3 regions of the Actinopolyspora sabaoui genome follow, and region 3 is predicted to be linked to each of the others. Evidence: riboswitches for the same ligand, from Rfam matches in the RefSeq annotation. Region 3 holds a riboswitch; each other region holds the start of a gene.

Region 1 (3,873 bases), on a different contig from region 3:
TGTTCCGATCCACGCCGAGCAGTCCGTGCTCGACGAGGCGGGACTGCTGATTCCCGACGAGCAGGAGGACGAGGTCGAGAAGTTCAAGGAATTCCTGGACTCGGTCTCGCCGGAGGACTTCCGCGGCGCCGACACCTGAGGCGCTTCGGTCGCGGTGGTGCTTGTTCGCGCGACGGGTCGCGGGGAACGTCTCGAACATCTGAAGGGGATCGGGGCGTCTCCCCGCTGGTGCGGAGCACCGAAGTGGTGCGAGACTTCCACAGGGCGTTCCGCGCGTCGTGTTGACCGCCGTTTTCCGCGAGCATACTGTTGAGTGACACGGTGGACGTGCGCGCGGTGGTCGAGCGAATGGGGGCGTGACGAGATCGGATTCGGACGTGTCGACGACTGCGGTTCCGGATCCGATGGCCGCCGTGGGTCGGCCGAGGGGAGGCGTGCGTGGTCGAAAACGCATCACGGCTGGATACGAACGTAGAACAAGCCGAGTTGTTCCCGGACGCGGCGCTTCCGGACGAGCTGGTCGGTTACCGAGGACGCGCGGCCTGTCAGATCGCCGGTATCACCTACCGGCAGTTGGACTACTGGGCCCGTACCGAGCTGGTCGAGCCCTCGATCAGGCTCGCCGAGGGGTCGGGTTCGCAGCGGCTCTACTCGTTCAAGGACATGTTGGTTCTCAAGGTGGTGAAACGGCTGCTGGATGCGGGCGTATCACTGCACAACATTCGCATCGCCGTGGATCATCTGCGTGGTCGCGGGGTGCGTGATCTCGCCGGGGTCACGCTGTTCAGTGATGGGACAACCGTCTACGAGTGCACCTCGGCGGAAGACGTGGTTGATCTGTTACGTGGTGGTCAGGGTGTTTTCGGAATCGCTGTCAGTGGGGCGATGCGCGAGATAACCGGCACGATCCACGATTTCCCCGCCGAACGCGCCGACGGGGGTGGCCTCCGCACACCGGACGAGGACGAACTCTCCCGGAAGCGTCGGGACCGCCAAACCGGGTGATCGCGGGGGTTTCCCACGGGATTTCCCCACCAGATTTCACCGCCCGGATCCGCTCGAGCGGAGCCACGGTGAGCGGGGTGGGGCCGGGCTTTCGTGGCGCTTTCGAGGAGTGTGCACCTTGCCACACACTCCCTGGACGGGGCGATATGAGGTACGCTCACACCCGTCGCCGACCCCGTACGGGAGAGACCGTGCCGAGCAACTCGGTACGGCGCCGAAGGAGCAACCCCTCCCCGACAACCTCTCAGGCTATTGGGACCGTACGGGCGAGATACCTCTGGAAAGAGGGAGTCGCCACAGCGTCGTGGTGAACCCCGCCGACGGTGCAAGCCCGCCACACCGGGCGAAGCTCTCAGGCGCCCGTTTCGCGGGCATTGACAGAGGGGGAGGTCAGCAACTCACCCGAGTGCTGTCTGCCCTGTCCGAGATGCCCGACGATTGAGGTTTTGGCGATGACCGACGAACGTATCCCGTTGGCCGCTCTCGAGCACGGAACCCCGTTCGCCGACCGCCACGTTGGCCCCATGCCGGCTGAGCTGGCTCGGATGCTCGATGTGATCGGTGTCGGTTCCCTCGAAGAGCTCGGCGAACAAGCCGTCCCGGCGGGACTCCGGGAACGCGACATGCGGATGGCGTTGCCGGAACCGGCTACCGAGGCCGAGTCCCTGGACGAGCTGCGCGAGCTCGCGGACCGCAACAACCCCCACGTGGAGATGATCGGCCTCGGCTATCACCCCACCATCACCCCTCCGGTGATCCGCCGCAACGTGCTGGAGAACCCGGCCTGGTACACGGCCTACACGCCGTACCAGCCCGAGATCTCCCAGGGGCGGCTGGAAGCCCTGCTCAACTTCCAGACGATGGTCGCCGATCTCACCGGCGTCCCGGTTTCCAACGCCTCGATGCTCGACGAGTCCACAGCCGCCGCCGAGGGCATGACCCTGGTGCGCCGCGCGGGGCGTTCGAAGTCCCCCCGGTTCGTCGTCGACACCGATGCGCTGCCCCAGACCATCTCGGTGATCGAGACGCGTGCCGAGCCGCTCGGCATCGAGATCGTGCACGCCGACCTCTCGCAGGGTGCGGCCGGGCTTCCCGAAGGGGAGTTCTTCGGTGCGCTGTTGGCCTACCCCGGCGCTTCCGGTGCCGTGCGCGACCACGAGGAAGTCATCGCCGAGGTGCACCGGCGCGGCGGTATGGCCGTGGTCTCGGCCGACCTGCTGGCGTTGACGATGCTGCGTGCCCCCGGTGAGATCGGCGCCGACGTCGTGGTCGGGACCAGTCAGCGGTTCGGTGTCCCGATGGGCTTCGGCGGTCCCCACGCGGGCTACATGGCCGTGCGCAAGGGCGTGGAGCGCCAGCTTCCCGGCCGTCTGGTCGGGGTCAGCGTGGACGCGGACGGAAATCAGGCCTACCGGCTGGCGCTGCAGACCCGGGAGCAGCACATCCGCAGGGAGAAGGCCACCAGCAACATCTGCACCGCCCAGGTGCTGCTGGCCGTTGTCGCCTCGATGTACGCCGTCTACCACGGTCCAGAGGGGCTGCGTGCCATCGCGACCCGTACGCACCGCATGGCCACCGTGCTGGCCGAGCAGCTGCGTCGCGGCGGGGTGGAGGTCTGCCACGACGACTTCTTCGACACCGTGCTCACCCGCGTGCCCGGCCGGGCCGACGAGATCGTCGCCGCCGCACGCCGCAACGGCGTGAACCTGCGCAGGGTCGACGCCGACCACGTGGGCATCACCTGTGACGAGACCACCACCAGGCAGCGATTGGCCTCGGTCTGGCAGGCGTTCGGCCTGACCGACGGCGGCCTCACCCCGGTGGACGAGCTCGACAACCTGGCCTCGGACGCGCTGCCCACGGCGCTGCGCCGCACCACCGAGTACATGACCCACCCGGTGTTCCACCGGCACCGCTCGGAGACGGCGCTGCTGCGGTACCTGCGCAGGCTCTCGGACTCCGACGTCGCCCTGGACCGGAGCATGATCCCGCTCGGCTCCTGCACCATGAAGCTCAACGCCGCGGCCGAGATGGAGCCGATCACCTGGCCGGCCTTCGGGGAGCTGCACCCGTTCGCTCCCGCCGAGGACGCGGCGGGCATGCTGCGCGTGGTCGAGGACCTGCAGAACTGGCTGGCCGAGATCACCGGCTATGACTCGGTGAGCCTGCAGCCCAACGCCGGGAGCCAGGGCGAGTTCGCGGGTCTGCTGGCCATTCGCGCCTACCACCGCCAACGTGGCCAGCAGCAGCGCGAGGTGTGCCTGATCCCGGCCAGCGCCCACGGCACCAACGCCGCCAGCGCTGTCATGGCCGGGCTTCGGGTGGTCGTCGTGCGCTGCGACGACGCGGGCAACATCGAGATGGATCACCTGCGTGAGCTGGTGGACAAGCACCAGGACGAGCTCGCCGCCATCATGATCACCTACCCGTCCACGCACGGGGTCTACGAGAACACGGTGCAGGACGTCTGCGGGCTGGTGCACGACGCGGGCGGTCAGGTCTACGTGGACGGCGCCAACCTCAACGCGCTGATCGGGCTGGCGCGGATGGGCAGGTTCGGTGCCGACGTGTCCCACCTGAACCTGCACAAGACCTTCTGCATCCCGCACGGTGGCGGCGGTCCCGGTGTTGGCCCCATCGGGGTGCGCGAGCACCTCTCGCCGTTCCTGCCGAACCACCCACTGCAGCCGCAGGCGGGGCCGGAGTCCGGTGTCGGGCCGATCAGCTCCGCGCCGTGGGGCAGCGCCTCGATCCTGCCGATCTCCTGGGCCTACGTCCGCATGATGGGTACCGACGGGTTGCGCCGCGCCACGCTGACGGCCGTGGCCTCGGCCAACTACGTGGCCAAGCGGCTGCACGACCACTTCC
Region 2 (3,873 bases), on a different contig from region 3:
TCGCGAGCCGGTGCCCCTCGTCGGTGCCGTCGCTGGCACGCACGTCGATCGCCACCACCCGATGTGGTTCGGCACGTATCCCCAACTCGTTGGCAGCCGCCCGCCACCCCTCGGCACCTTCCAGCAGTGACCGCACCAGCCCGGCCGAACGCTGCCGCTCCGAGTCGGTCATCACCCGCCAGCGGAGCAGTTGCAGCGCCACCAGCGCGGCGGTGTCGGCGAACGCCGAGGCGCGCTGCTCGGACACTTCGCCGGTGACCACGGCCCACATCGACCCGAGCAGTTCACCGCCCATCCGGATCGGCACCACCAGCCGGGGCAGGGTGCCGTCCGGCTGCTCCGGGACGTAGACGGCGGAACCACCGCGGCTCAGCTGCCGGAACGTGCCCCGGGCCCGGAACTTGGCCAGCACATCGTCGGGCTGCCTACGGCCCATGATCGTGGAAACCCGGGCGGGATCGGTCACGTCCTGCCGCGCGGAGTAGGCCAGCACCTGCGAATGCGCGTCCTCGATGGTCACCGGGGCGTCGACCACCTCGGCCACCGCGTCCGCCAGCCGGAACAGATCGCCCAGCCCCGCCGAGCTGCCCAGTCCTGCCGAGCTACCCAGCCCCGCCGAGCCGCCCTGCTGCGGAGTGCCCACGGCCGCGCCCTGGTCCGTTCCGGCCAGCGCACTCCGCAGCAACCACACCAGCTGTGCCCACGCCGCGCCCCGCCGGACCTCGATCAGCGCGAGCCCCGCTCTCTCGGCTTCCGAGATAACCGAGTCCTCGGTGCACACCGGCGGTTTCAGCAGCACGGCCGCCGCCTCCCGCGCACCGCACTCGCGCACCAGCTCCACGGCCTCCGCCCGGTCGGTGATCCCCACGCCGAGCACCACGTCGGCCGTTCCGATCCCACCGGGATCCTCGGGCTCGGCGATGACCACGTCCCCGACACCGCCGGTGTTCTCCGGCACCACCACCGGACGCAGCAGGGTGGGGCCGACTCGCTCGACCAGGCCCCGTACGTCGACCATCGCCCCTCCCGGGGTCGGGATCAGAAGGGAATTTCTCCGGTTCGATTCCCCGAGCGCTCCGGTGCCGGGTTCCGGCCACCCGTGCGAGGCCCGTGACCGCTTCCGGTAGTGATCGTGAGCACACCGCGCGAGCTTCGGCGCCCGATTCGCCGGTAGTGGTCGCGGCTTCGCGATATCCGGGGTTGGATACGCCCACCCCTCGGGTTATCGTTGCCGAACACAGCGACAATCGCATATCGGCCCACGACACCGGGCGGGAGAGTCCCGTGGGTGAGCACCGTGTACACGGTGTCACCGAACGGGCGCCGAAGGAGCAAAACTCCCCGTAAACTCTCAGGCATCCGTACCGTCCGATCGAGGCAACTCTGGAAAGCGCCGCCGAGACGAAGGCGCGCGCACCCACGGTGCAAACCGCGACGTCGCGGTGAAGCTCTCAGGTTCCGCAACAGAGGGGGAGGCCACCAAGTACGCGGACTCCGGTGTTCGCGGCATGCCGCCCGGCCGGGTGGAGTCGCGGCACGCGAGAATGCTCGTACCCGACGGCCCACGACGGGACATCGGGTACCGGTGTCCAAACGACAGCAATGGAGCCTCCCCCATGAGTCTGCCCACGGACCTCAAGTACACCCAGGAGCACGAGTGGCTGGCCGAGCGCGGCGACGTCGTGCGTGTCGGGGTCACCCCCTACGCGGCCAACGCGCTCGGCGACATCGTCTACGTCGACCTGCCCGAGGTGGGTAAGCAGATCACCGCGGGTGAGGCCTGCGGTGAGCTGGAGTCCACCAAGTCGGTCAGCGATCTCTACGCCCCCGCCACCGGCGAGGTCGTCTCGGTCAACGAGACCGTTGTCGACGACCCGGCCAAGATCAACGACGACCCGTTCGGCGATGGCTGGCTGCTGGAACTGCGCGTCAGCGAGTACGGTCCGCTGCTGGACGCCGGGCAGTACGCCGAACTCACGGGTGAGTGACCTCCGCCGCCGCTGATTGAGGCCCCGCCACGACGAGGTGGCGGGGCAGGCGAACCACACCTTACGTACGAAGAAGAGACGATCAATGGCGATCAGTGTCTTCGATCTTTTCTCGGTGGGGATCGGTCCCTCCAGTTCGCACACCGTGGGACCCATGCGCGCCGCCGCGCGGTTCGTGGCGCGGCTGGGTGAACAGGGCCTGCTGCCACGCGTCGCAAGGGTGCGGGCCGAACTGTTCGGCTCGCTCGGCGCGACCGGACACGGGCACGGCAGCCCCAAAGCGGTGCTGCTCGGTCTGGAGGGCCACCTACCGGAATCGGTCGATCCGATCGCGGTTTCCGGCAGGGTCGACGAGATCCGATCGACCGGCCGGTTGCTGCTGAACGGCACCAACGGAATCCGATTCGACTACGACGACGACCTCGTGCTGTATCGGCGCGAGACACTCCCGGTGCACCCCAACGGAATGCGGTTCACCGCGGTCGGCGAGTCGGGGGAGCAACTGTGCGGGGCGGTGTACTACTCCGTCGGCGGCGGTTTCGTCGTGGACGAGGAAGCCGCGGGCACCGACCGGATCAAACAGGACACCACCGAACTGCCCCACCGGTTCCGCACCGGGGCCGAGCTGTTGGAGCACTGTGCCGTGACCGGTTACTCGGTCAGCGAGCTCATGCTCGCCAACGAACTGGTCTGGCGTGACGAACAGCGGGTGCACGACGAGCTGCTGTCGATCTGGCACGCCATGCGCGAGTGCGTGCACAACGGTTGCAACAGCGAGGGCTCCCTGCCGGGTGGCCTGCGGGTCGAGCGACGCGCCGCCGAACTGCGCGCCAAACTCGGCGACACCGACGATCCGATGGAGTGGGTAACGGTCTACGCGCTGGCGGTCAACGAGGAGAACGCCGCCGGTGGTCGGGTCGTGACCGCGCCGACCAACGGTGCCGCGGGCATCGTTCCGGCCGTGCTGCACTACTACATGCGGTTCCTGCCCGGTGCGGACGGGAACGGGGTGGCCAGGTTCCTGCTCGCCGCGGGCGCGGTGGGGGTGCTGTTCAAGGAGAACGCCTCGATCTCCGGTGCCGAGGTCGGTTGCCAGGGCGAGGTGGGCTCGGCTTGTTCCATGGCCGCTGCCGGACTGGCCGAAGTGCTCGGTGGCACCCCTGCTCAGGTGGAGAACGCCGCCGAGATCGCCATGGAACACAACCTCGGTCTCACCTGCGACCCGATCGGCGGGTTGGTGCAGATTCCCTGCATCGAGCGCAACGCCGTGGCCTCGGTCAAGGCGATCACCGCTGCCAGGATGGCGCTGCGCGGTAACGGCAGTCACTTCGTCTCGCTGGACAAGGTCATCAAGACGATGCGCGCCACCGGCGAGGACATGAAGGACAAGTACAAGGAAACCGCGCGCGGTGGGCTCGCGGTGAACGTCATCGAGTGTTGACGGCCTCTGTCGCAGTTGCCTCCGTAGGAGCTTCCGTGGCGGAACCTCTCGCACGGCTCTCGCTGTGGGCGCCCCGACATCGGGTAGCGACCTACACAACGTCGGGACTGTCCTCGCGAGAGCCGCACGGGAGAACCCGCTGCGGTGCCGATTGCGAAGGGGGTCGGAGTGCGGCCTTGCGCCGAAGCGGCCCGGCGATTTCGCGGGAAATTGACGGAGGCCGAGGCGCATCGCCGCTCCGGCCCGATGATTTCGCGGGAAATTGACGCCCATCCGGGCTACCTCCCCCGCACCGGAGCGTCAATTTCCCACGAAATTTTCATCCCCGGGGGACGCTCCGCCGCGTAGGTCGCTACTCAAGGGCGGCCCAACGCTCCCGAGGTGCCGACTCACGTGCCGGCTACCCGGCCACCGTGCCGGAGTGACCGGCCCGGCGAAGCAGTG
Region 3 (3,873 bases):
CACCACGCTCGCACCGGTTCGTTCGGCACAGCCCCGGGCCAGTTCCAGTTGACTGCTGTGCCCCAGGATCATTTTCGCGCCCGAGTCCGAGACCAGATGGGCGGCTTCCGAAGCGACGAGCAACACCGGAACGGGCACCACGACCGCGCCGACCACCTGCACCGCGTAGTAGGCACGAACGAAGTCCACGACGTTCGGGGCAACCAGAGCGATCCGGTCCCCCGCGCTGACACCGAGCTCCCGCAGTGCGGCGGCGTGGCGACGCACCTGCTCCCAGAGCTCGCCGTAATCCACCCGCTCCGAGCCCTCCAGCACGGCCGGGGCTTCCGGAGTGCGGCGGGCGGGTTCCGCGAGCACCGAAGCGAGTGAGAGCGAGGCGGACGAACCCGTGGCCATCGGCTGCTCCCCTGTCACAGTGTCCGGATGATTCGTGGTCATCAGCGACCTCCTCAATAGCCAGGAGCCGCTACCGCGTGCGGCACGCAGCACTGCGGCCGACAGCTTAACTAACGACGTTAGTTTTATGAGACCCTAAAATCGACGACAACGTTTGACAAGACTCGAGAACAACGAAACCGGACTCGCCCCCGAACAGGTCCCGGAGGCCACTTCTTGCCCAGACCGAGCACGCCCCTGCTGTCGATGGAGCGCATCCGAGAGTCCGCACTCGAGATCATCGACACCGCCGGGCTGGAGGCACTCTCGATGCGACGCCTGGCGGAACGGCTGGGAGTGCGGGCGGCTTCGCTGTACAACTACGTCCCCAACAAGGACGAACTGCTGCACGATCTCGCCAACTCGATGATGGACCAGGTGGACGTCTCCGGCTTCGAGACGGACTGGGTCACGGGCGTGACCGTCTGGGCCCGCTCCTATCGCCGGGCGTTGGTGGAACACCCCAACCTGGTACCGTTCCTCGCCTCGGGCCCCGCTCGCCGGGAAGCGGCACTGCGCCGGGCCGACGCGGTGCACGGCGGGCTGGTCGAGGCCGGTTGGCCGCAGCGCTACGCGACCATGATCGGGGCTTCCGTGAAGTATCTCGTGGTGGGCAGCGCGATGGGATCGTTCGCGGGCGGGTTCGTCGACGACGCCGAGGTCTACGACGAGAGGTTCCCCAACCTCGGCAGAGCACATCTGCTGCGCAGTCACGCGACGGAGATCGACAACGCCAGTTTCGAGCTGGCACTACACGCCTTCACGGAAGGGCTGCGCAAACGCTACACGGATCTCGACGAGATCCACTGAGTGCCGCACCCGGTCGAGTTCCCGTAAACGCGAACACCACTCGGCGGCCCTGGCGCGCGCCACACGCGCGGGGGAAACCCGGCCATGCTCGGCTGCGCTGCTGTTGACTCGACAGCCGGGGCTACGTAGCGTTCACGCTACAATCGAAGAGTGCGCCCATGACGTCATGCGGGAGAGACTCCGCACTCGGCTCGCGGCATCGCTGCCCGGCCACGGCAATGGCCCCAACGTGCGCGCGGAGCGCCGAAGGAGCAACACTCCCCGACAAACTCTCAGGCCCGATCACCGCATGGCACCAGGCGATTCAGGAGGAAAGCAGGGGTTACGTGCCCCTCGCCCACGGTGCAAGCCGCACAGCGCGGTGAAACTCTCAGGCCAATGACTCCGGGGAGACGCCGAGCAGGCGCCGACCTATCAGGAGTTCCCATCATGTCACCGTCCCGCAAGACACCACTGCACGAGATTCACCAGCAGCTTGGGGCCACCTTCACCGAGTTCGCGGGCTGGGAGATGCCGCTGCGCTACTCGGGTGACATCAACGAGCACAACGCGGTACGCGGCACGGCGGGCCTGTTCGATCTCACGCACATGGGCGAGCTTCGTATCAGCGGCCCCCAGGCCGCCGAGGCGCTGGACTACGCGCTGGTGGCCAACGCTTCGGCGATCACGGTCGGGCGTGCGCGCTACACGATGATCTGCGACGAGGCGGGCGGCGTACTGGACGATCTGATCGTCTACCGCACCGGCGAACAGGAGTTCCTCGTGGTCGCCAATGCCGCGAACACCGCCGTGGTCTCCGCCGAGCTGGCCGAGCGGGTACGCGGTTTCGACACCGAGTACGCCGACCTGTCCGACGAGTATGCCTTGATCGCGGTTCAGGGCCCGGTGGCCAAGGACATCCTGGCACCGTTGACCGAGATCGACCTGACAGCGGTCAAGTACTTCGCGGGGTACCCCGGCAGGGTAGCCAATTGTGATGTTCTACTCGCCCGCACCGGCTATACCGGCGAAGACGGTTTCGAGCTGTTCACATCCGTCAACGACGCCGCTACGGTTTGGCAGGCGCTCAGCGAGGCGGGCGCCCCGCACGGGATACAGCCCGCCGGCTTGGCATGCCGGGACACACTACGGTTGGAGGCCGGTATGCCGTTGCACGGTCACGAGCTCTCCACCGCGGTGACCCCGTTCGACGCCAATCTGGGCAGGGTGGTCCGGCTGGACAAGTCGGGAGATTTCGTGGGACGCGCCGCGCTCGCCGACGCAGCGGAGCGGACAGCGGAGCGCACACTGGTGGGGCTGCGCGGAACGGGCCGCCGCGCCCCACGCCACGGTTACCGGGTACTGGACGGTGACGGCGTCGACATCGGCGTCGTGACCAGCGGTGCGCCGTCGCCCACGCTGGGACACCCGATCGCGATGGCCTATGTGGACCACGCCTACGCGAAGACGGGAACCGAGTTACAAGTGGACATTCGCGGCAAGGCAGTCGCTGTGGAGGTCGTTGACCCGCCCTTCTACAGCCGGAACCGCTGAACGCGCCCGACCCGCTCCACCGAGAATCAGGAACACGGAGGTAAGTGATCATGCCGTCAGGCGATCTGTTCAACGAGAGGCTCGCATCGGTCGACCCCGAGGTGGCCAACGCGGTCGACGCGGAACTGCACCGGCAACAGAACACGCTGGAGATGATCGCCTCGGAGAACTTCGCACCCCAGTCGGTGTTGGAGGCTCAGGGGTCGGTACTGACCAACAAGTACGCCGAGGGCTACCCGGGCAAGCGCTATTACGGCGGCTGCGAGCACGTCGACGTCGTCGAGCGACTCGCCATCGACCGGGTCAAGCAGCTGTTCGGGGCCTCCTACGCCAACGTGCAGCCGCACTCCGGCGCGCAGGCCAACTCGGCGGCGATGTTCGCGCTGCTCAAGCCCGGTGACACGATCCTCGGCCTGGATTTGGCCAACGGTGGTCACCTCACTCACGGGATGCGGCTGAACTTCTCCGGCAAGCTCTACAACGTGGTGCCGTACCGGGTCCGCGAGGACGACCACCTGGTCGACATGGACGAGGTCGCCCGACTCGCCCGGGAGAACAAGCCGCAGGTGATCATCGCGGGCTGGTCCGCCTACCCGCGGCAGCTGGACTTCAAGCGGTTCCGCGAGATCGCCGACGAGGTCGGTGCCTACCTCATGGTGGACATGGCCCACTTCGCCGGTCTGGTCGCTGCCGGGCTTCACCCCAACCCGGTACCGCACGCCCACGTGGTGACCACCACCACCCACAAGACGTTGGGTGGGCCGCGTGCCGGTGTGATCCTGTCCTCCGACGAGGACCTGGGCAAGAAGTTCAATTCGGCGGTGTTCCCCGGCCAGCAGGGCGGCCCGCTGGAACACGTGATCGCGGGCAAGGCCGTCGCGTTCAAGCTGGCCGCCGGTGAGGAGTTCGCCGACCGGCAGCGCCGCACACTGGAGGGCGCCCGGATCATCGCCGACCGACTGCAGGCCGAGGACGCCAAGGCGGCGGGGGTGCAGATCGTCTCCGGTGGCACGGATGTGCACCTGGTCCTGGTGGACCTGCGCGACTCCGAGCTGGACGGCCAGCAGGCCGAGGACCGGATGCACGAGATCGGTA

What was found. Region 3 has a riboswitch for glycine ahead of gcvT (glycine cleavage system aminomethyltransferase GcvT). Riboswitches for the same ligand answer to the same signal wherever they lie in the genome.
Region 1: linked by a shared signal. The riboswitch ahead of gcvP (aminomethyl-transferring glycine dehydrogenase) and the one ahead of gcvT (glycine cleavage system aminomethyltransferase GcvT) in region 3 are both predicted to bind glycine.
Region 2: linked by a shared signal. The riboswitch ahead of gcvH (glycine cleavage system protein GcvH) and the one ahead of gcvT (glycine cleavage system aminomethyltransferase GcvT) in region 3 are both predicted to bind glycine.

The regions. Positions count from the first base shown of each region.
Region 1 is NZ_JBMIHH010000010.1:160,088-163,960, reverse strand. It holds gene ACOQFL_RS18805 (bifunctional nuclease family protein) at 1-139, shown strand, start outside; gene ACOQFL_RS18800 (MerR family transcriptional regulator) at 439-1,005, shown strand; glycine riboswitch at 1,176-1,276, shown strand; gene gcvP (aminomethyl-transferring glycine dehydrogenase) at 1,458-3,873, shown strand, end outside.
Region 2 is NZ_JBMIHH010000005.1:93,083-96,955, forward strand. It holds gene ACOQFL_RS10470 (PucR family transcriptional regulator) at 1-1,018, opposite strand, end outside; glycine riboswitch at 1,263-1,377, shown strand; gene gcvH (glycine cleavage system protein GcvH) at 1,617-1,988, shown strand; gene ACOQFL_RS10480 (L-serine ammonia-lyase) at 2,074-3,429, shown strand.
Region 3 is NZ_JBMIHH010000003.1:213,463-217,335, forward strand. It holds gene ACOQFL_RS06080 (AMP-binding protein) at 1-438, opposite strand, end outside; gene ACOQFL_RS06085 (TetR/AcrR family transcriptional regulator) at 613-1,245, shown strand; glycine riboswitch at 1,405-1,543, shown strand; glycine riboswitch at 1,544-1,640, shown strand; gene gcvT (glycine cleavage system aminomethyltransferase GcvT) at 1,675-2,778, shown strand; gene glyA (serine hydroxymethyltransferase) at 2,829-3,873, shown strand, end outside.